4 regions of the Paenibacillus sp. P3E genome follow, and region 1 is predicted to be linked to each of the others. Evidence: riboswitches for the same ligand, from Rfam matches in the RefSeq annotation. Region 1 holds a riboswitch; each other region holds the start of a gene.
The links. Region 1 has a riboswitch for cyclic di-AMP ahead of A3842_RS19690 (NfeD family membrane protein). Riboswitches for the same ligand answer to the same signal wherever they lie in the genome.
Positions count from the first base shown of each region.

Region 2: another riboswitch for cyclic di-AMP. It lies ahead of A3842_RS17510 (resuscitation-promoting factor); the one in region 1 lies ahead of A3842_RS19690 (NfeD family membrane protein).
Region 3: another riboswitch for cyclic di-AMP. It lies ahead of A3842_RS21995 (hypothetical protein); the one in region 1 lies ahead of A3842_RS19690 (NfeD family membrane protein).
Region 4: another riboswitch for cyclic di-AMP. It lies ahead of A3842_RS20850 (C40 family peptidase); the one in region 1 lies ahead of A3842_RS19690 (NfeD family membrane protein).

Region 1 covers NZ_LVWH01000178.1:49,566-55,191, reverse strand. The annotation lists gene A3842_RS19700 (GH36-type glycosyl hydrolase domain-containing protein) at 1-1,142, opposite strand, end outside; gene A3842_RS19695 (flotillin family protein) at 1,338-2,759, opposite strand; gene A3842_RS19690 (NfeD family membrane protein) at 2,782-3,354, opposite strand; cyclic di-AMP (ydaO/yuaA leader) riboswitch at 3,500-3,686, opposite strand; partial or broken gene A3842_RS33910 (transposase) at 3,929-4,108, shown strand; gene A3842_RS33385 (InlB B-repeat-containing protein) at 4,289-5,626, opposite strand, start outside.
Region 2 covers NZ_LVWH01000172.1:9,771-15,396, forward strand. The annotation lists gene A3842_RS17495 (AbrB/MazE/SpoVT family DNA-binding domain-containing protein) at 210-464, opposite strand; gene A3842_RS17500 (HD domain-containing protein) at 770-2,053, shown strand; gene A3842_RS17505 (TatD family hydrolase) at 2,108-2,878, shown strand; cyclic di-AMP (ydaO/yuaA leader) riboswitch at 3,077-3,305, shown strand; gene A3842_RS17510 (resuscitation-promoting factor) at 3,596-4,756, shown strand; gene rnmV (ribonuclease M5) at 4,922-5,473, shown strand; gene rsmA (16S rRNA (adenine(1518)-N(6)/adenine(1519)-N(6))-dimethyltransferase RsmA) at 5,470-5,626, shown strand, end outside.
Region 3 covers NZ_LVWH01000187.1:110,358-115,983, reverse strand. The annotation lists gene A3842_RS22005 (DUF7674 family protein) at 1-270, shown strand, start outside; gene A3842_RS22000 (hypothetical protein) at 636-848, shown strand; gene A3842_RS21995 (hypothetical protein) at 1,385-1,828, opposite strand; cyclic di-AMP (ydaO/yuaA leader) riboswitch at 2,000-2,170, opposite strand; gene A3842_RS21990 (glutaredoxin family protein) at 2,487-2,726, opposite strand; gene ytxJ (bacillithiol system redox-active protein YtxJ) at 2,723-3,049, opposite strand; gene A3842_RS21980 (SDR family NAD(P)-dependent oxidoreductase) at 3,279-4,001, shown strand; gene A3842_RS21975 (ThuA domain-containing protein) at 4,038-4,673, shown strand; gene A3842_RS21970 (MerR family transcriptional regulator) at 4,857-5,219, shown strand; gene A3842_RS21965 (thioredoxin family protein) at 5,258-5,593, shown strand.
Region 4 covers NZ_LVWH01000183.1:27,242-32,867, forward strand. The annotation lists gene A3842_RS20840 (M1 family metallopeptidase) at 1-620, shown strand, start outside; gene A3842_RS20845 (hypothetical protein) at 632-1,462, shown strand; cyclic di-AMP (ydaO/yuaA leader) riboswitch at 1,683-1,821, shown strand; gene A3842_RS20850 (C40 family peptidase) at 1,879-2,307, shown strand; cyclic di-AMP (ydaO/yuaA leader) riboswitch at 2,694-2,837, shown strand; gene A3842_RS20855 (C40 family peptidase) at 2,843-3,334, shown strand; gene A3842_RS20860 (GNAT family N-acetyltransferase) at 3,565-4,050, shown strand; gene A3842_RS20865 (c-type cytochrome) at 4,146-4,505, shown strand; gene A3842_RS20870 (4a-hydroxytetrahydrobiopterin dehydratase) at 4,635-4,922, opposite strand; gene A3842_RS20875 (hypothetical protein) at 5,155-5,448, opposite strand.

The sequences.
Region 1 (5,626 bases):
CTTAACGCCGTGAGAAACGCATTTCTTGCCATCTGTGGCTTGATATAGCTCATTCCCATATTGTCCTGGAGATAGTTCCGGGTCTGCGGGTCTGTCGTCAGGCGGTTGGTCTGGCCATGATAATACATTTGCCGGGGCAGCCAGTGATTCACAAAGTTGTCCAGTTCAGGATCAGGCGTCTTAATCTCGATGCAGCCTTTGCCCTCCTGTATATATCCCGCATATTCCCGCTCCGCCGCAGCAAATCCATCCTCACCGCCGGAAGCTGCATTTAGGAAATACTGCTGGCGGATCTGCGCGATCTCCTCTTCTGTTTTGGCCGGACCAAAAATAAAGCGGTAGAGCTTATCTTCACCAGGCGCAAGCTCCAGACTGTATTGCAGGACACACAGCGGCATCTCATAACGGGCATCCCCTTTGGAGAGCTCCTCCTGCTGAACGGCCGATGGCATGCCAATCCCGCCCTCACCTTCAAAAGCTTCCTGGCTGGCTTCCCAGGCGCGCGGCGGCTGATCGGCCAGGAGGAAGGTTTTGTCCTTCAGCTGCTTGATCTTCGCATAGTCCTGATATTTCTGATATGGGGTAATCGCAGAACAGACCATTCCCTGCAGCTCTTCATGATACTCCGCCGACTGATTCATCCACGACATGTAGCCCACCGTAAAATAAGGATAGATACTGAGCTTCCGCTTCCGGTCCGAGAGATTCTTCACCTTCACCCGCCATAGCTCCATGGCCTCGTCTTTGGGCAGGCTGAGCGTCATTTCCACAGCAATGCCAAGATGCTCAAGCTTCCAGACAATATGGTGTTTCCCTACAGCAAAAGTGTATTGGTCCGGCAGAACACGAACCGGCTCATACGGTGCCGAGAAAATCTCACCCGTCTCTTCATCCTTTACATAGAGAAACCGGCCGGGATGATGGGCATAGTAGGGCTGCTCCGGCTGCATGAAGGTCTTCGCTTCCAGATTCGGCGCATAGGAATACTTGGCAGGCTCTGGCTGCATAAACTGCGCGACCGCATATCCGCGGCAATTGACGTGAATCATCATCTTCTCGTTCCATAGAAACCCTGAAGCTTTGGGGAGCTGAGTGGGACTCGTCAATTCAACATATTCATTGTCTTGTGTGGCTCTAATCATCATGTATCCTCCCTTTATTCACCAATTATTCATCCTAAATCACATAGTAGTTTTAGTATAACTGTCATAGAAGAGATAGTACATTGTGGAGTGGTAACGCTCTCGGGAGCAGCAAAATAAGGGATGTCCCCTAAGTGGGACACCCCCGCTGTTTTACGAGTAGGAAGTATTATAGTATGGTATAACGCTATAGAATTACTGCTCTTTATTCCGGCCAAGCAGCCCGCTGAGCGCCTCTGTAAAATTCATGCCGGTAAGCGACTGGGTCAATTCAGGAACCTGAGCCATGATTTTAGCGATATCACCGGTGATTTTATTCACCCCGGATGAAGCTCCATCCTGTGAAATCACTGTAATCTTATCGACCTTGGCCAGCGGGGAAGCGATTTTTTCAGCCAGCTCTGGCAGAACTTTTAAGAATTCCACTGTGAGTGCGGCTTGCGTAAACTGTTTGTACGCTTCGGCTTTCTTCTCCAGTGCCCCTGCTTCCGCCGCTCCAGCCAGTTGAACAATTTCTGCGTTGGCTCTCCCTTTCGCCAGCTCTGCTTCCGCTGTTGCCAGCCCCCGTTTGGTCGTGGTGGCTGCCTCTGCTTCCGCCTCAAGAATCTGCCGCTGCTTGGCGGCTTCCGCTCTCATGATCGTAGCCTGGTTCTCCGCCTCAGCAGGCTTGATCACCGTTGCCTCCAGCTCCTTCTGTCTCAGCTCAACTTCGATTTCCCGGACGGTCCGGTTCGCCTCCGCTTCCATCTGCGTGATCTTGACCTGCTCGGTAACCAGCGACTGCTTGATTTTGTTCTGCTGTAATTCGTATGCAAGATCCGCCTGTGCTTTCTTCACTTCAGTCTCCAGCTTAAAGTCCGCCTGCTTAATGTTCAATTCCTTCTCAAACTGAGATTCCTTGGCGCGGGCGGCAGTTCCTGCTTCAATGGTGGCCTGATGCGCATTAGCTTTGGCAATGGAGGATTCTTTCTCCGCCTCGGCTTGCTTGATCTGAATGTCGCGTTCCGCTTCCGCCTTGGCGATGCTGGCATCCCGCCGGATGCGCTCAATTTCCGGAACCCCCATATTGTCGATATATCCTTTGTCATCCGTAATTTTCTTAATGGTGAAGCTGACTACCTCAAGTCCCATCTTGTCGAGGTCTTCCGAGCAGGTCTCCCGCATCTTGCTGTTGATTTCGTCAGGAGTCTTGAGAATGGATTCCACTGTTAATTGTCCGATTAAGCCGCGCAAATGGCCTTCCACCGAATGCAGGATAATCGTCTCGCGGTCTTCTTCCGGCCGGTCGATAAACTGCTCACTGGCAGTCAGAATAGCGGTAGGATCGCTTTTTATCTTAATCTGAGCCACCGCCTCCAGGTTGAGCTTGATGCCTTGCTTGGAGAACATCGCCTGCGCCGGGATGACGTCGAAGCTCATCAGCATCATGGAGATGGTCTTATTGTTCTGGAAGCCGGGGATGACGAACGTCCCGCCGCCCTGGACCACTCTTTTTCCGCCAAGGCCGTAGACGATCATCGCCTGATTGGGCGGAACCTTTTTATAAGAGTTCACGATACTGAACAAGGCCAGCAGAATAACAACAACAATTGCCGCAATTACATACAGAATAACCATTTAGATTGACACTCCCCGTGAATTATAATTGATCGATATCCCTCTCGAAGAGGGTGACTGCCGCCATTCCTTTGTTCACCTTCAAAATAATAACCCTGTCGCCTTTATCAAGCTGCTGGCCGGATTCTGCCCGTACTCCAATGGAGCGCATGGTTCCGTGCAGTACATATTTCATTTCCCCGACCGCCCCATCCGCTGCAGGGATACTGATGTACCCGAGCTGCCCTGCCTGCTCGTAATCCAGTTCATTCATGCTGCTGTCATACCGGGTCATCACCCGGGCCAGCACCGCATACATCACACAGCCCAGAAGCAGAGCGAGCACGGTACAAATCAGCACCACTGCGAGCATCCTCATTTCGCTGAACCGGGCAAGCACGTAACCTGTACCGCCCCAGACTGTGACAAACACCATCAGAGGGAGTATGGGTACAAAGCCGGGTCCACCGGCATCGCCGCCGCCCGCATGCAGATGACCCGCCAGGCCATGCCCATGAAATCCGCCGCTGAGGAGGAGTATTAGTCCAACCCAGAAGCACACGATAAATACAGTAACGATAAGAATCCCCCCTTTGAAGCATTTATAATAGAGCATTTTAAATAACCCTTAATGTCTCTAATTATCGTTGTTATGAGATTTCTAGTTCCTTGTACAGACTGCCTTTCCTTCCTGCACACACAACAAAAAGACCACAGAAGCGGCAGGGCTCTCCGTGGTCGGTTAATCGATCATGGCGCTCATCCTCTCTCTTCGAGGCTTACGGGGTTAGCTGACGGATTCGGGCAGCGAGATTGCCCTACCCTGCCACAGCGGCTTTTCAGCACGCAGCAGGGATTCACCCCGGGTGAGCGGCAGCTGACTGTGCAAAAGCCGCATTCACCATTGGTTCCCCCGTTCCCAATTACGGAATTCAGCCATATGAGAACAGTTAACTTACATTCGGTTGTTGATTTGAATCTTACGCCTGTGGGCATTTATTGTAAAACGTCCGGGATGACAAAAGAAGCCAAAAACGCCTCCCCTCCGCGAATGAAGGCGCATTCTTTGGTTTCACTCTTATTCGGCCGATGATTTGCTCACTGTTGCTCCATTTCTCGCAAGCTGTCCCAATCGTCCAAAGCCAAGGCCGCACGCACTATAAACCTTAGGCGCTTACGGTGTTGGCAGCAGCCGGGAAATTCTACGGAGTGAGAAAGGTTACGCTTGGCCGTGCGTCGAATGACGGAACCGGAAAGTGTATTTGGACAACTGCAACCGGGGCTTCCGGCGATTTCTACTTCGCGGCATGGAGAAAGTGACGCTTGAGGTAGGATGGCTTTCCCTTACTCATAATCTGCTAAAGCAAGCCACCCATGACCAAAAAACAGAGCAGCGATCCTTCAATAACAGGAGAATCGCTGCTCTGCTCACTTTTTGTGGTTTTAAGAATGAAGAGAACTGCCTTCCGCCATAGAAAATCCACTTTTGGGTTGCCCCTTTTGTCAACAGCCCCAAATTACACTTGTCCCTTTTTTTCGGAGAACCGGCATTAGTTAAGTGAATCCAACAGCGTCTTCAATTGCGGGTTGAGCTTCAGCGCATTCAGGATGATCTGCAGAGCTTCTGCGCGTGTGGCGTTGCTCTTAGCATCAAATTTCCCATCTGCTTTGCCGTTTATGATACCAGCTTGTGCTTCAGCTTTGATCTCGTTTGCTGCATAGGAACCCTTCAGGTCATTGAAATTGCCTTTGGTGGTATCCTTCGTTACGTTGTTAAGGTTTAAGATGCGGGACAAAAGGACAACCATTTCCTCGCGGGTGATTGTTTTATCTGGCTTGAACGTAACATCCTCGTAGCCGCTGATAACCCCTGCCTCTGCAAGCTTCTCGATGGCGCCTTTCGCCCAGTGACTGCCAACGTCCTTAAATGCAACACCAGTATTGTTGCCGCTTTTGATATCGAATACCCGACTCAGAATCACTGCAAATTCAGCGCGCGTGATCTCACCATCCGGCTTGAACGTACCATCGTTGTAACCTTCAATCACATGGAGCTTTACGAAAGTATCGATAGTTTTTTCGGCCCAGTGCCCTTTCGTATCAGCAAATTCAACCTTAACATTAGAATTCTTAGCTTCCTCTACCTTGGACTCGAAAGCATTAACTAAGTTTATTACATTAACAATGCCGCTATTGAATACATCAACCGCTGGTTTCGTAGGTCCAGGTGTCACTGTTGGCGTTATACTGTCCGCCAGCGGACCACCCGGTGATGGTAGCCTTGATACATCCTCCCGATTCACAGTTACCATATACGTATTGCCAGTACCGTCTGGGGCCATTACGCTAATCTGAATCAGGTTCGCGCCCACCTGTAAGTTGTTAGCTCTATAGGTATACATATTGCCCGTTAGGGAACTGTACACGGCTCCCGAAACGGTAAACGTCGCATGGGAATCCGCTGTGGTAAAAGAAAGATTGCTGCTTGAAACCGAATTAGCTACATCATTCACGTTATATTTCAGAGTTGCTGCTGTAAATGCTGGTGTCAATGTCCCCTGATCCACTGACAAGCTGGACAACTGCGCATTTGATGACGTCCACTTGGCATAGAGGGTGGCATTCGCCGTTCCCATGCTGAAGGTGGCATTCGCCAAGTAGTCGGTGCCGCTTCCGTCCGCCTTTGTGTTCCAGCCTGCGAACGTATACCCTGTCTTCACCAGCGTTCCAGTGTTCCCCAGCACCGTCACCATGTTCCCCTGCTGATAGCTGTTGCTGTCGGTCGGAACCGTACCGCTGGTGTTGCCGTTGCCGTTATACGTTACGGTGAAGGCCGGATTGACTGTCCACTTGGCATAGAGGGTAGCATTCGCCGAGCCCATGCTGAA
Region 2 (5,626 bases), on a different contig from region 1:
CTCTTTTACGCGCAGCCACACGATCAGACAACTTTAAGGGTGTCCAGAGGGCCGGGGCCCTTGGGGCCCTCTCTGTAGGGAGTGTTTGGGAGGGTAAACCTTAGGAAGGGAAAAGAGCAAAAAAATACCTCCCGCATAACGGGAGGCCAAGGAGATATAAAAAGGTTAGAATTAACAATTTGATTAGTTCTTATTATAACCTATTTGTTTTAATTTGTCACAGGGGTAGGGATGGCAGAAATGCATTCGTGACAAACAATTTTTCCTTTGAAATAGGTTACGTTTTCAGCATTGCCACAGAATATGCAAGCAGGCTCATATTTCTTAAGCATGATCCGCTCACCGTCCACGTAAATTTCGAGCGCATCCTTTTCTCCGATGCCCAGTGTACGGCGCAATTCAATTGGAATAACAACCCGTCCTAGCTCATCTACTTTTCTAACTATACCTGTTGATTTCATCATTGCAATCGTTGCTCCTCTCAATGTTCAAAAGCGTCATTATTCGACAATGTTCACCGTTTTATGATATTTATAATACCAACCATTCCCAAAACAGTCAACCTTTTTTACGGGTGATTTCAAGGGTATTTTGATAAAAACTTTTGTGACGCTTATAAATAACGCAAATCGTATGAAAATTGCTAAAAATTAGTTTGTCGATTTGTAAATCTATAAAACGTCACAGTTCGACAAAGTGCGACATTATCTACTATTATAACCTTTGTTTCAACTGATTTCTATTATTATTATTCAAAGGAGTTGAACTTATGAAGCAACCGCTGACAGAAGAGAAGGTTTTTAAAGACCCGGTACACAACTATATTCATGTTCAGGATACGATCATCTGGCGATTGATTAATACCAGCGAATTTCAGCGTTTGCGTCGCATTCGCCAGCTTGGTACCTCTTATCTAACCTTCCACGGAGCAGAGCATAGCCGTTTTTCCCACTCCCTGGGCGTTTATGAAATTACACGGCGAATCATCTCCCAGTTTGAACGAAGCGGGTACAAGGATTGGATGCCGGAGGAGAGTCTGCTCACATTATGTGCAGCGCTCTTACATGATTTGGGACATGGGCCGTTCTCCCATTCAATAGAAGAAGCTTTTGAAATGAACCACGAGGATTGGACCTGCAGAATAATACAGGAGAATACGGAAATCACTGCTATACTGCGGGATGTGAGTGAGGATTTCCCGCGCAAGGTTGCCTCTGTAATTGCCAAAACATATGAGCATGAAATCGTGGTCAACCTGGTGTCCGGTCCTCTGGATGCGGATCGCATGGATTATTTGCTGCGGGATGCTTACTACACCGGAGTCAACTATGGAACCATCGATATTGACCGTATTTTAAGAATGCTGCGTCCTTATAATGGGAGGGTTGTCGTAAAGGAATCAGGCATGCATGCCATTGAGGATTATCTGATGTCACGGTACCAGATGTATTGGCAGGTATACTTTCATCCGGTTACGCGCAGTTCGGAGATTATTTTGCGCCAGATTTTCCGCAGGGCGAAAGAGCTTCTCCAGGAGGGCTACTCCTTCCGCTTTATGATCAATCCACTCCGTGATTTATTTTGTGGTGAGATTAATGTAGAACAGTATTTACTGCTGGATGAAGCCTTGGTCCAGACTGCCTTTATGCAGTGGACGCTGGAATCCGATGAAACGTTAGCTGACTTGTGCAGCCGATTTATTCATCGTAAACTGTATAAATATGTGGAGATGGACCATCTCGATTCGGAGACGATTGACGAAATCCGCCGCAGTTTTGCCGGTGCCGGGCTGCTTCCTGATTACGACCTGGAAATTGATTATCCGACAGATCTCCCCTATGATGTTTTCCGTCCGGGGCAGGGCTTTGACAGCAAACAAATTTTGCTACTGGACCGGCATGACAAATTGCGGGAGATCTCTGAAGTATCGGATATAGTCCGCTCAATCAGCGGCATTCACCGCGGACGGTATCACCTTTATTTTCCGCAGGACAAGCTGCAAAATGTGCTTACACAGCTGCCGGACTCTATCGCTGAGATCTTTGCAAAATAATACAAAAATTTCTGGAATTCATCATAGAAAACAAGACCGAAAGGACGATACAGCATGCGCTTATTCGACACACATACTCATCTGGATGCACCGCAATTCGACGAGGACCGTGAGCAGGTTATTGCCCGCGCGTTAGAGGCTGGTGTCAGCAAGATGATTAACATCGGATTTAACCGGGAAACGATTCCAACGACAATGAAATTGGCAGAATCGTATGATTATATTTATGCAGCAGTTGGCTGGCACCCCGTTGACGCCATTGACATGAAAGAGGAGGATATGGACTGGATCGCCTCTCTGTGCAGCCATAAAAAGGTGGTGGCTATCGGAGAAATTGGACTTGATTACTACTGGGATACCTCACCCAAAGAGGTACAGCATGAGGTATTCCGCAAACAGATTGGTATGGCACGGGAACTAAAAATGCCTATCTGTATTCATAATCGTGATGCCCATGGGGATGTGGTACGAATTTTGCGGGAGGAGAAGGCAAATGAAATTGGCGGTGTCATGCACTCGTTTTCTGGGAGTTGGGAAACGGCCAAAATGTGTCTTGATCTAGGCTTTCATTTATCCTTCGGTGGTCCTGTGACTTTCAAGAATGCCAGGGTGCCTAAAGAGGTGCTTGCTCAGACTCCAATGGACCGGCTTTTGATTGAAACCGACTCCCCATATCTGACGCCTCACCCCTTCCGCGGGAAGCGAAATGAGAGTGCTCATGTGAAGCTTGTCGCCGAGGCGGCAGCGGAAATAAAAGGGATTGATTTACAGGAATTGGCTGAAATTACGTATGCGAACGCGCTGGAACGATTTGGAATTGTCTGAAAACGGGAGAAAAACAGGTGAAAAAAGAAGTATAGCCGATATATTAAACTTTTTTAATAAAGAAACGGCTGATTATTACAATATTTTAATGATTTTTTTACGTAAACGTGGTTGAATCGCGCTTTACAACATGCATCAAAACAGGATATCATCTTTTCAGTGAAGTGAGCTGTTGTTACTGTGACAGTCACAATTTCATGGATCGTCTCGCTGAGTCTCCGTATGGAGAACGGGGGAACCAATAATGATCTGCCGCATGTCCGTACATAGAGTACAACATAGAAATGCCGCAGACTTTATTTGATTTCTTCACGTGGTCTTTGGGGTGAATTTGAGGGCAACCGCCGTGAGCGGGTGACCTGAGATAGGGCGTCTCTCTTATGCCCGAACCCGACAGCTAACCCCGTAAGCGCAAGTAAGAGAGGAAACCTCGTGCATAAACATTCCCGCGTATTCTGACACCCGGAGAGCCACGAAAGAGTCCTCTGTGAACTCTTTTGGGCTTTTTTTGTTTTTTGAATAATGCGGATGTTCCCAGCATACTGTTATATAACAGATGTCTGGAGTAGCTATGCCGAGCAGGCGATCCATGAGCAGGAAACGCTAAAGCAATGCGGGCGTATCCTGTGCAATCTCAAACCTAGTTTCGTCAGAAGTGATAAAGTCACCTTTGCTATACAACTTGGACGACGGGGCTATGTAAGGAGGATGGAGAGAATGGGCGTATTCCAACCAGAAGTATCCCATGATTCGCAATCATCCAGCAGGTCTTTCGCATTACGGTGGAAGCAAGTGAATCCTCGCGTACTTTCGCTTGCAGGCGCGGCATCAATTGTTATCGCGCTGGTAATTCTGCTGTACGTACACGGTCAAAGCATTAAAGAAATAACTTTAGTAATAGACGGAAAGGTACAAACGCTGGAGACGCGGGATGCGCTGCTCAGCGATGTGCTGGCAAAGGAACAAATTTCGCTTCAGCCGCATGATGCTTTATCCATTGGCCTTAGTGATGAAATAAAAGACGGCGACCGCGTCGTAATCAACCGTGCGCAGGCCCTTAAGCTTACTGCGGATGGAACAACCCAAACGCTGTACACGACCGAGGATACCATCGGTCAGGCGATTGACAAACTGGGCGTCAGCCTGGAAAGCTACGATAAGATTTATCCTTCGCTCAACACTGCAGTTTCTGCCGACATGGAAATCAAAATTGTCCGAATCAACAAGCAAGTGGTACAGCGGACAACGAATTTGCCTTTCCGAGTAATTAAGACCGCAGACCCCTCCCTGACCAAGGGAACTGTAAGAGTTGCACAAGCAGGCAAACCCGGCGTAATGGTCCAGCATATTGAGAAAATCTATCAAGATGGCGAGCTGGCATCTATGCGTATGGTGGGCAAGGAAGTACAGGCGGTTACCAAAGACAAGATCATTGCTATTGGTACCAAAGCACTTCCCAAGGCTGCTGTAGCTACTACTGCAACTTCCAATTCAACCACTACCACTAAATCATCTAAAGTCAGAGCGAACAGCAACAATGTTGCCAGCAAGGCAGGTATGGATTTCGAGTACAAAAAAGTAATTAAAAATGTATCCATGACAGCTTATTCATCTGAAGAGCCTGGTATTGGAACCCGTACGGCTTCCGGCACACGCGTAACGGAAGGTAGGACCATCGCTGTAGATCCAGACGTAATACCTATTGGCTGGTGGGTGTATATTGAGGGACTTGGGTTTCGCCGTGCAGAGGATACCGGCGGTGCCATTAAAGGCAACAAGGTAGATGTCTATTATGATTCACTGAGCCATGCCCGTAACTTCGGCCGTAAATCGCGTACGATTTATGTGATTGGACCTGTGAAGCCAGAGCTGAATTAAGCAGCAGATTTTTGCAAATTAGCGTTTTATAAGATATAGTGAGGGTAGCACTTAAGACTGTTACGGAATTACAGAGCTGCCGCTCATCACTTATACATTCTTTAGCCAATAAGAAGGGGAGCGAATCCTCTTCTTTTTGCGTTGCAGAGTAAGGAGTTTTGTAAAATGATCAAGGAATTAATCGTTGTGGAAGGTAAAAGCGATACAGTTGCGGTTAAGCGTGCTGTAGATGCGGATACCATTGAAACAGGCGGTTCAGCAGTTGACCGCAAAGTGATCGCCAGGATTGCGCTGGCCATGGAGCGCAGAGGGGTCATTATTCTAACTGATCCTGATCACGCCGGGGAACGGATCCGGAAGATTGTGTCTTCCAAGGTGCCAGGCTGCAAGCATGCGTTCATTCCTGAAAAAGATGCTACCCGCAAAGGTGACATCGGAGTTGAAAATGCTTCTCCGGAGGCTATTCGTCACGCGCTTGAGCATGTTCATACTTCCTTTGAAGGCGCCCCGGCCCTGATTGGGTTGGAGGATCTGATGGCTGCAGGGATGATGGTGCATCCCCGGGCAGCGGAGCGGAGAATGGAGTTGGGCAATTTGCTGGGGATCGGCTACTGTAACGGCAAGCAGCTATACAAGCGTCTGGCGATGTTTGGAATATCACGAGAGGAATTTGTAAATGCTCTCGCGCAAATTGATCAGGGAGGCATTACCTCATGAGTGGCAACAATCATATCTCATCCCCGGTACGCACTAAGGAAATTATCCAGCGTTACGGGTTCTCGTTTAAGAAAAGCTTGGGCCAGAACTTTCTGATTGACCAGAATATACTGGACAAGATTGTAGATGCTGCAGGCCTGGATCAGGCAGCAG
Region 3 (5,626 bases), on a different contig from region 1:
TGGCTTGAAGAGGATTTACCCCATGTTATTTTTGGTATGGTGGTCACTCCATTTATAATCAAGTCTATTGAAACTCAAAAAGAAGTAAGTAATCTCTATAGCTTCCTTGAAGAGATGGCTGTAGCTGATGATAAGGTTCAGGAAGTATTGGTTGTATCAGTTCTAGAATCATTAATAACTGATAGAGATATTATCGATACAGCCAAATCTCATATGGGTAAATTAACGAAAACACTATGTGAGACAACAGAAACAGAATACGGATATTAATGTTATAGGCCTTGAGGGGCGATACCCCTCAAGGTCTTTCTTATACCCCCACCCAGTGCCGAATGAATCGGGCGGCTAAGAAGAAATGCTCACTATCCCCGTATGAGATTTTCTCAAGACCCCTGTTCGCACAATTCCTTTCAGTGCTTGTATTTATTCCTCTATAATTTACCAAGACCCTTGGGAGCAATCTTCAAGGTCTTGATTGATCGGACCCAATGCCCAATGAATCGGTGGCTGACAAACTTACAAAGTTTTGAAAAACATACCGTATAGAAAACACCAGTCTCCGGCATTCGTTATCTGTTCATCTGGCGGAATCATGCCGTATGGTGTACCTTAGTAAGTAAGGAGTGGTAATGTTGATGAAAAAAAGACAAACGCCCTTGATGGTAGCGGCTTCGATCCTGTTGATTATCCTCAGCAGCCTGATTGATTCAGAAGGTTCAACCTGGCTGGGTGCGCTACAGACGTTATTACTGGGTATCGGATTATTAGGGTGCTGCATGGCATTCTTGAGATTCGCCAAGGGCGGCAAAGGCACAAAAGACAAGAATAGCAAAAAAGGCAAAAAATAATAAAAACGGAATAGAAGCCGAGGCTGGTTGCCACGGCTTTTTTGCGGCTTAAGAAATTATTTAAGTCTAAAACTATGGATAACTCCGATTGAAAAGTGAGAGGGATAAACGGAAGAAATGAAGTGATTCAATAGATGGTAAAGCCAGAGGGAGCAATAAGAAGTGGGTGTCATTACCGTGATTCATAGGGTTGGCCGTGATTTGAAGTTTAACCCACTTAAGTACCTTTGAATTGAGCGTAGGCAGGGAAATCGGCGGAATGAGAGGTAGAAATACCTCTGGTCGCGCCATAAACGGGCTAGCGGGCGGAATGAGAGGTAGAAATACCTCTGGTTGCGCCATAAACAGGCTAGCGGGCGGAATGAGAGGTAGAAATACCTCTGGTCGCGCCATAACCGGGCTAGCGGGCAGAATGAGAGGTAGAAATACCTCTCATTCTGGACGGTACCTTAAGCGATACTCTGTATCGCTGCTTCAGCAGCATAGGCTCTCTGTACAGGACTGCAAATCCGTTTTGGCCTACAGTGCTGTTCACTTTAGCCGGCAGATAAACCGGATTTGGGTTGTGCAGCTTCATGTGCTGCCAGTAGCTCGCGCATTTGCCGGAGCTGCGCCTTAAGCTCGGGCATGCTTTTCATGAGGATCGGACTGATCTCCGCCAAAGGGAGCCGCAAGCCATACCGGAGCGCATGCACAAGCTGGTCCTCCCAGGAGAGACAAGCTGTACTGCTGGCCTTACGGCCTTGTGCAATCCGGAAGCAATGCCGGATGCATTCGCGGTAGGCCAGAAGAGAGAAGCTCTGCGGGTCGCAGCCCTTTCGGAGATAAGGTATATACAGCTCTGTGAAGCTCTTCACGGCAGCCTCCTCCGCTTCAGAACCCTGTCCCAGCAGCAACCTGCAGAGCGTAAAGATATTTCCGCTATACTTCTCAACATATTCCGCAAATTCGGATGCGGAAACCGACATGCGCGATTCCATTCCTGTATTCCTCCCCGGATTAGATATACTACTTTTCACCTAGCCCCGGCCGCTCTCCCGGCGAAACCCCGTTACCTCACTAATTTCCGCAAAAAAGCCGCAGCAGAGGAGAACCTCTGCTGCGGCTTCGGTACAGGCTTAAATAAACCTGGCGCTTAAGCTTGGCGGGTTAAGATCTCTCTCTATACGCTTACGAGGTTAGCTGTCGGATTCGGACGGTGAGAGTCGCCCTACCTTGTGAGACCGCACTTCTACAGTCTCCTTAGGATTCACCCCAATAAGGCCTAGTGGCCCGGTGGTTCCCCCGTTTCCCGTGTGCCGGGAATTCAGCGTTCATGTAATTTTTCATGAATTACTTTCAAAACGAATCATACTGCTTCGGGGAGGTCTTTGTAAAAAAGGAAAAGGGAGTTGCTGCGCCAATTTCACGTTGAAATCGGATAATTCGAAGGAAATAAACGGATAAAACCATATATCTTACTGCATATCGGCCCATTATCTCATTCGCACGCCTGTTTTTATTTCTGCCTCAAAATACGGGTCATTCCTTAGGCAAGACAAAAAGGGTATTCAGGGGCAAACAGCTCCCGGATACCCTTTTGTGCAAGTGAACCAATGAATCCGTACGCGGCATTCTCCTGCCAGCGTTCCGGCATATTTATTTCGTAGCTGCGATAAGCTCCTTCAGCTCGGGCAGATTGAACCCTTTGACGACATGTGCCCCGGCTACTGTAACAGGAACGCCCATGAAGCCCAGCTTCTCAACTTCTTCCTGATAAACCGTGCTGGTCATTACATCCCGTACCTCAAAAGGAATGTCCTGCTCCTTCATCAGCTGTTTCACCTGATTGCAGTCACTGCAGTTGGCTGTAGAATAAATGATTACAGGTTGGCTCATTGGCTCACAGCTTCCTTGAGGGCATCGCGGGTGATTTTCCAGTGGGAGGTGTTCCACCGGACTTCACCATCTTCCAGCAGGAAGATTTGCGGGGACTCATGCTTGATGCCGAAATCTTCGGCAATCTGGTTGGAGACCGGACGGTCTTCAATCACATGAACCACAGCAGCGGGAGTTCCGGAGCTCTGGACATAAGCCTGGAATTCTTCATTCGCCTTGGCGCTGATCGGGCAGGTGGTACTGTGCTTGAAGAGCAGTTTTTTACCGGGTTGTGCAATGTATTGATGCAATTCATCAAGATTGTGGATTTGTTGTATGGACATTAGGGGTTCACCCTCCTGGTAGTTTATTTTGCTAACAATTCGGTTGTTAACAATGATATTCCTGATTGTAACATAGTTCAAAATTAAATCAAAAGGAAGAATCAGCAGGGAATGCATTAGCAGAATAGTCCAGCAGAGGACGTTGAATAATGACAATTCCCATGCTAAGGTGTAGGGGATATGGCGATTTATGTATATTGATGTCTGATAAGAGGGAGTGACCCATTCCATGAAAAAGGCTGCTTGTGTTACCGGTGCCGACCGGGGACTCGGGTTTTTCCTTGTGCGTTGGCTTCTGGAGAATAAATATAAGGTTTTTGCCGGGCAGTACCTGGAAGAATCGGAAGCGTTGGAAATACTCAATACAAAATATAAAGAACAGCTAATTCTGGTTCCGATGGATGTCGGGAGCAGCGACAGCGTAAAGTGCGCGGCACGAACTATTGCAGGACGCACAGGGCATCTGGATATGATCATCAACAATGCTGGGATTATTGACCGTGCGGATGATGCCACCATGCTGGTAGATATGGATGACACCGCGATGGCACGCATTTATAATGTGAATACGCTTGGCTCTCTGCGGGTGAGCAATTCGCTGATGGGCCTCCTGCTGCAAGGCAAGCAAAAGCTAATTGTGAACATCTCCTCCGAAGCCGGCAGCATCAGCCGCAATCAGCGGATTAACATGTACGGTTATTGTATGTCCAAGGCGGCACTTAATATGCAGTCCTCTTTACTGCACAATCATCTGCGGGTCATGGGCGGCCAGGTGATGGTTTTTCATCCGGGTTGGCTCCAGTCCTACATGAACGGTGACAAGAATGAGGCAGCCCCTATTCCCCCTGAAGAATCCGCCCGCAAAATTATGGGAATCGTGCAGGAGCATAAGACGCATATGGGCATGGAACCGGCTTATCTTGATCTGGACGGCAATCCCTGGCCCTGGTAAGAACAACTCTCGCTAAGAGAAAGGCGTAGATAAAAGATGACAGAATGGAAGGCACTGGCGCTGGGAAGCTATACAGAGGTTAAATATCATCCGTTCTCCGGGGTGGACCACGTGTTTGAGGCGTTATTTGCCGGGAAGCTGGACGTGAAATCTACGGAAGATTACTCATTGCTCAGTCCGGACAGCCTATTGGCTTACAAGCTTGTGATAGCGTATACAGAATTTTCGGACAACAAAATAGCTCCTGAACAGAGCGGGGCACTGCTCTCCTATGTAGCTAACGGCGGCGGACTGCTCGTAGTGCACAATGGGATCTCACTGCAGCGTAACCAGGAGCTGGGTGTGATGCTGGGAGCGCATTTCACGCATCATCCGGCCTATACTGAGCTTCACATGACAGTTCCGGCAACAGGCCATCCGATCATGCAGGGGATTACCGACTTTGTCATCGAGGACGAGCCGTATTATTTTGACATGCAGCCCTATTTTGAAACGACGGTGCTGGCGGAGTATTTCCACGAGGGGGCCCATCATGCGGCAGCCTGGTGTCATGAGTTCGGGATGGGGCGAGTTGTGTATCTGATGCCGGGCCATCATCTTCCTTCCTTTTCCGTAGAGCCGTTCCGGCAGATGATTACAAGGGGCGGTCTGTGGGCGGCCGGATTACTGTAGTCCTTGATCATTTTAACAACATCATATGGATGGATAGTGTAAAAACCAACGGAAGCGTTAGACTGCTGTTGGTTTTTTGGTTGTTTGGCTGCTCCCGGCGATAAAAAGCCTTGACCCTGACACTGGTGTCAGGGTTTATACTAAGAACAGACCATTTCTCATGAACCCCGGGGAGAACAGACCATGAAAATAGGTGAGCTTGCCGCACGGACGGGTGTCAGCATCCGTTCTCTGCGATATTATGAACGTCAGGGCTTGATCACTCCGCTCCGCCAGGCCAATGGATACCGAGAGTATTCGCTCTTGTCCGTGGAGACGGTGGAGACGATCAAACTGTATTTGAATCTGGGCTTATCGACCGAGGAAATCGCCGGTTTCTTGAATTGTGTACTGAAGAAAAAAGAGGCTTTCTGTGCAGAAGTGATGCCGCTGTACCGCAGCAAGCTGGAGGATATTGAGCGTCAGCTCCTGCAGCTGAACCAGATCAAGCAGAATTTGGAGGAACGGATTGCTTCCATACAGCAGGAGCAGCAGGAATCAGAATAACCTGAATATATTCTTAGACTGATAAGGAGGAGTTAACAATGACTGTTATAAATGCCGGGCACGCCGATACCGTTCGGAGACAGCTGCAGGAAGGCGGAACTGTGCTGGTAGATTACGGAGCGCCATGGTGCGCGCCTTGCCGGGGTCTTCTGCCGGTTCTGGAGGAACTGGATGAAGAGTATGGCAGCAATATCACGATCCTCAAAGTGAATTGCGATGAGCTGCCGGAGCTGGCTGCAGAAGCGGGAGTCATGGGCCTCCCTACCGTGATCGTATACAATGGGGGGCAGCCTATGGAAAAACTGGTAGGACTGCGCCCGAAATCGGCTTATCAGGGCGTGCTGGACAAATTTGCTGCCGCGAATAGCCGGTAAACGCAGGAAAGGCAGGAAGCCGCATAATGCTTG
Region 4 (5,626 bases), on a different contig from region 1:
AACTGGAGACCTGGAAATACACCGGAGATGATGCCTATACACGTAACGTATACATCCGGGGCAAACTGGTCCTCAAAGACATTGAGCAGCAAGTGGGAACCAAAACGATGGATGCCATCATGGCCGCCTATGCCCGCAAATACCGTTTCCAGCATCCTACCACAGCTGATTTTCAAAAGACCGTAGAAAAAGTAACCAAAAAATCGTGGCAGGCGTATTTCGATCAATATGTTTACAGTGGCGGCGCTCCTGATTTTTCCATAGATAACATTATCAACACCTTTCACAAAGGGAGCGATATAGATAGCCTTCGTTATGATTCATCAGTCGCCGTGAGCAACAAAGGCAGTCAGTATGGGGATGTGCCAGTAAAGTTCACCTTTTCGGATGGATACACCGTTCAACGGTATTGGAATGGAAAAGACAAGCAAACTACCTTTCAGCTGTCCTACAAAGCGCCGCTGATATCGGCAGAGATTGATCCCGAGCACTCCATCCTGCTGGAGAATAAGCATCTGAATAATTTCAGACTCGCGGAACTGGAACCTGACACGCTCTCACGATGGACGCTTAGCATGACCAACCTGATTGAAAATCTGCTCGGAACTCTTGTCTGGTGAGGTGAAGGATTGTGAAAAGATCGATATCCCGCGGCTGGCACAGCATGAAAGAGCAATTTTATATACTGATTCTGTTGTTTATCTACCGGCTGTTCTGGGGCTATTTCATGTACAAGTTCGTTAAAAGCGCCGTAGTCCCGGTACTGCTGCGTTACCCCGATCAGGATGCGGGCGGCAGCGGGATAGGCAGGCTGCTGTATTATGTGGAGGGCCAGCTCGCACTGGGTTCCGATTCCGGTGTTCAGCACTGGCTTTGGATGCTGCTGGCGCTAAGCGCATTCAGACTGCTGCTCTCCCCATTCATCCGCGCAGGACTGCTCCATGAGCTCCATCAGGAGCGTAAGGGGGAGCGCGGGATGTTCTTTTTTCCGGGGATGCGTCTGTATGGGCTTCCGGTGATGCTGTTCAGTCTTGCAGAATGGGTGCTTACAGCCCTGCCGCTGTATTGGCTTCTTCCCAAAATGTACAGACTGCTGTTAAGCGGAATTCTGGATTATAAGCTATTGCTGAAACTGGTGCCTTACATTCTGGCCTGGCTGCTATATCTGTTCTTCATCCGAAAAGTACTGCTGTACATGCAGTTCGGGTATACGGGTGGTACAGGCACTTTCTCTTCTCTCTTGGTGTGTCTGAAGGTGATCCTTCCTTCTGCGGGATTATCTTTTGTGATGGGAGCAGGGAGTTTGATCATGATGCTTGCTTGCGGAGCGGCATCGATCTTTTGTCCGGGGATGCCGGCACTTCTGCTTCGGCAGTTCTCCCCCCTTCCCAATACACTGTTCAAAATGTGGGGAATCGCCGCTCAATACCACCTTTGGTCCAGTAAATCATTTCCACAATAATTAAGCCGCTCAGCCGGCATAATAAAAGAGTCGCTGCTCCTTGAGGGAGCGGGACTCTTTTTTGGATTACAAACTGAATAAGAGTATTTGCAAAACTGTAAATCCTCTGGTACAATGGTGCCTGTACTACTAGTAACAAATTTGTAATCTCTAAGATGCAACACATTCAAACACATTAACATTCCAAGCGTTTACTAATTGTCGACACGTCGCTCTTCTGGTGCATAAAACGCCAAATTCCCTGCACCGGGAAGCGGGGGAACCATATTTTGGGTGAATTGACCTCGCTTTAGAGGGGTCATAGGGGAACCTTCTACCGAATCCTTAAGCTAACCTCGCAGGCCTTGGAAGGAGTACATCTTTTGAGAAGTCAGAATTTTAAGAAGAAATGTACCGCAGCCGCACTTGCACTAGTGATGGTATTCACAATCGGAGCTGGTAGCGCTTTCGCCGATTCCAAGATGGATACCGTTATCGCAAAAACCATCGGAACCACCTATAAATTCGGAGGCACTAGCACAAGCGGCTTCGATTGCTCCGGCTTTACCTCGTATGTTTTTAAAAATGTCGGGCTTACCCTGCCGCGCACGTCCAAGGCTCAATTCAGCGTTGGAACTTCCGTATCACGGAACAACCTGCGTTCAGGTGACCTGGTATTCTTCAATACCTTTGGGTCGGGAGTTTCCCATGTCGGCATTTATGTCGGTGGAGGCAGATTCGCACAATCTTCCAGCTCACGCGGTGTAACCATAACTTCGCTGAGTCAAGCTTACTGGGCCAACCGCTACGTTGGCGCTAAACGAGTGATGAGCACTACAGCCTACAAAACTGTTGCCTACGATTAATTGAAGCTTGATCCCCTCACATTACACCTTTACAACTAAATGTAATTTATACGAGCCCGGAGCTGATTATTGCCGTAATCATTTTCCGGGTTTTCCCTTTTCCTTATTCTCCCTTTTACACACTTTTTAGAGTTTCGAAACACCTTTTTGATAAAAACCCCATTAAGATCTTCCATGCAGCTGACTTACGGCGTAAAGAACTCGCGTAAATCAAGCCCTTTTCTCTTAAAAGGCTCAAAAAATATGTATTAATATGCTTTAAGTGATTGCCAAGTGCTTCTGTCTTTGTTACAATTATCGCAGTGAGTTGATAGTAACATTTTTGTAATTATTCAAACCTGATTTACAAAGGTTTTGTCATTGTTTTGATCCGTAAGCTAATCTAATCAACAGTGGTGCCGAGTTCCTTATTCAATTAGGGAAACGGGGGAACCGATTTTGGGTGAATTGACCTCCTATTTACAGAGGGGTCATAGGGGACCTTCAACCGAACCCTTAAGCTAACCTCGTAGGCATTTGGAAGGGGTATTTACTTTTGAAGAAGAAGCTAGCAGCAGCACTACTCAGCTTTTCGATCATTCTTACCATCGGAGCAGGAAGCGCTTTCGCAGACTCTAAAATGGATCAGGTTATCGACAAAGCCGTCGGCACTAAATACGTATCGGGCGGAATTTCGACTAACGGGTTTGATTGCTCCGGATTTACCATGTATGTGTTTGATAAGATAGGAATTAACCTTCCTCACCAGTCCGGTTCCCAGTACCAGATGGGCACTGCCGTATCCCGCGATAACATTAGACCGGGAGATCTCGTATTCTTCAATACAACCGGTAAAGGGGTATCTCATGTCGGCATTTATGTCGGTGAAGGCAAGTTCGCACACGCTTCTTCCAAGCGTGGTGTAACCATCAGCTCGCTGGGTGACAGCTACTACGTCAACCGCTACGTTGGCGCCAAACGAATCATGAGCACAGATGCTTTTCAAGCGGTAGCTTCCGATTCCCAAGATAATGACGATGTGCAATAAGCAGTAATTTTTATAACCGAACAGGCTCTTATCCAGGATTTTTGCCGAAATCTTGGAGGGGGCTTGTTTTTTTGTCTCTATAAAAATTATTTACCCTTCTCGTTATTTGCAAAACATAAAAAACCGCGATTTTTGTAATTTTCTAAAATATATTGTTTATGCGTCGAAATGGAACCGTTTTGTATATAATTATGATATAACGTTTTGTTCTGAAGGGAGGCGGATGGCGGATGATTAGTTCTCCGGTAACTTTTTACGTTGTCCCCATGGAAGTTAATCACGCTGCAGAAATTTGTGAATGGGTATACAAACCCCCGTACAACATTTATGGCTGGATGTCCTGGGAGCAAATGCAGGCTCTGGACATTGAGTTCGGTGATCCCCGGCTGCGGGGTGAGCAATACGTCTCGGTGGTGAACAGCCAAGGGTTCCTCTGTGGCTTTGCACAGCTATTCCCGATGGAAGGTGTAGTTCGGCTCGGAATTGGTATGCGGCCTGATCTATGCGGGCAAGGCATGGGCCATCTGTTCATGAGCGCCATCGTCAAGGCAGCCCTGGCACGATATCCGGAGCGCGAGATAGATCTGGAGGTGCTTACCTGGAACCAGAGAGCCATTCGTGCTTATCAAAAAAGTGGTTTTACGATTACGGATACATATGAACGCCGGACTCCAACGGGCGATAAGCTATTTTATTGTATGGTCTATGATAAATAGCACAAATCATTCGTTTTTTTGTCACAAACGCTATGATAACGCTTTACCTTCTTGTATAATGTAGGAAGCAGCTTACATGGAGGGGACGGATGCAGATGCAGAAATGGATCATGAGCGGTTTGTTTTTTGCCGCCTGTGCCTTTGCGGTAATCTTAATGTTCACCTTGCCCGGCAAAGCCGAAGTCGCCGAGGAGAACAAACCAACGATGCCGGAAGTGCAGATGGATGCGGCGAGCGCTGAGGCCACAGTAAAGAAGGCGAATTGCATCACCTGCCATGGTGACCAGCTTCAGGGCGGCGTAGGCCCTAGCCTCCAGCAGGAAGGCGGCAAGCATGCCGCCGGAGAGATTTTCACCATTGTCACCAAAGGCCGCGGACAGATGCCTTCTTTCAAGGATAAGCTGGCGCCTGAGGAGATCGCGAATGTAGCGATGTGGCTTGCGGAGAAGAAATAACCTTACTTCTTATCTCATCATATGGAACACAAAATGCCCGTGCACGGATCATATTGATCCTGTACCGGGCATTCTTTTATATAAGGGTTATGAATTTCCAATCTGATCGGCCTCATATGAGATAGATTCTTAACGGTTCTTCTCAAAAGCCTCATTAAATTCATGGGCCTGCCGGATATCGAGTGCTGTAAGGCCATCCTCCCCAAGGGTAGACAGACGCAGGACAACGGTTTTATAATCAACCGTAATATGCGGATGATGCTCGAATGCTTCCGATATGGCTGCAACCTCATCCACAAAGGCAATGCCTTTCATATATTCGTTGAACATGTATTTGCGCACCAGGGTACTCGGTTCCAGCTTCCATCCTTCCAGCTTACTCACCTGCTCCCGCAGCTCTTCCTCCGTAAATTGCAATGTTCTTCCTCCCTTACTAAATTAACAGCTTATTGCTCTTCTCCATTCGATGATACCTGATGCCTTAAACAAAACATCCCTCAGCTTATAAAAGTCCAAGGGATGCGCCAGGATGATGGCTATTTTTCGGTTTATTGTATTCGCAAACCCTGGCAAATAGTACTCCGCTCCATCAATTTTACCACGTGGCACAGGCTGCGGGCAAACCGGCCGCCTTAAGGTTGTCTGTTTTTTAGACCAGGAGGACTGAAGCCAGATCCTCTTCGCCCAGTAAAATATTTATCCGGTGTGTTTCTTTATCGTAGATTACAACGCCGCTGCCAACCTCGATCACCGGTTCATTGCCCAAGGCGTAGAACAAATCCTCAGCGAGTGCTTCCCATACCTCCGTCTTCGATTCCTGCGGGAGCTCCTGCCATTCATCGGGTTCCATCTCAAAAAATACATACCCGTCAGAAATTCTTCCTACCGCTTCTGTCAGTTCACTCAGAATATCACTGTAATCTCTTCCATGCTTCACACCCACGTCAATCACTCCGTTTTCTCCATAGATGAATAATAACCTGCCTTACTCATTATAGCCGAAAAAATGACTTCACAAAAAAGGGAATGCTGTCGATAAATAAGAATATACGTTATTGGTCAGACGCAGAGTGTCACACCGCTGGTCATGGATGATACACGCGGTATAGTCAGATCATATC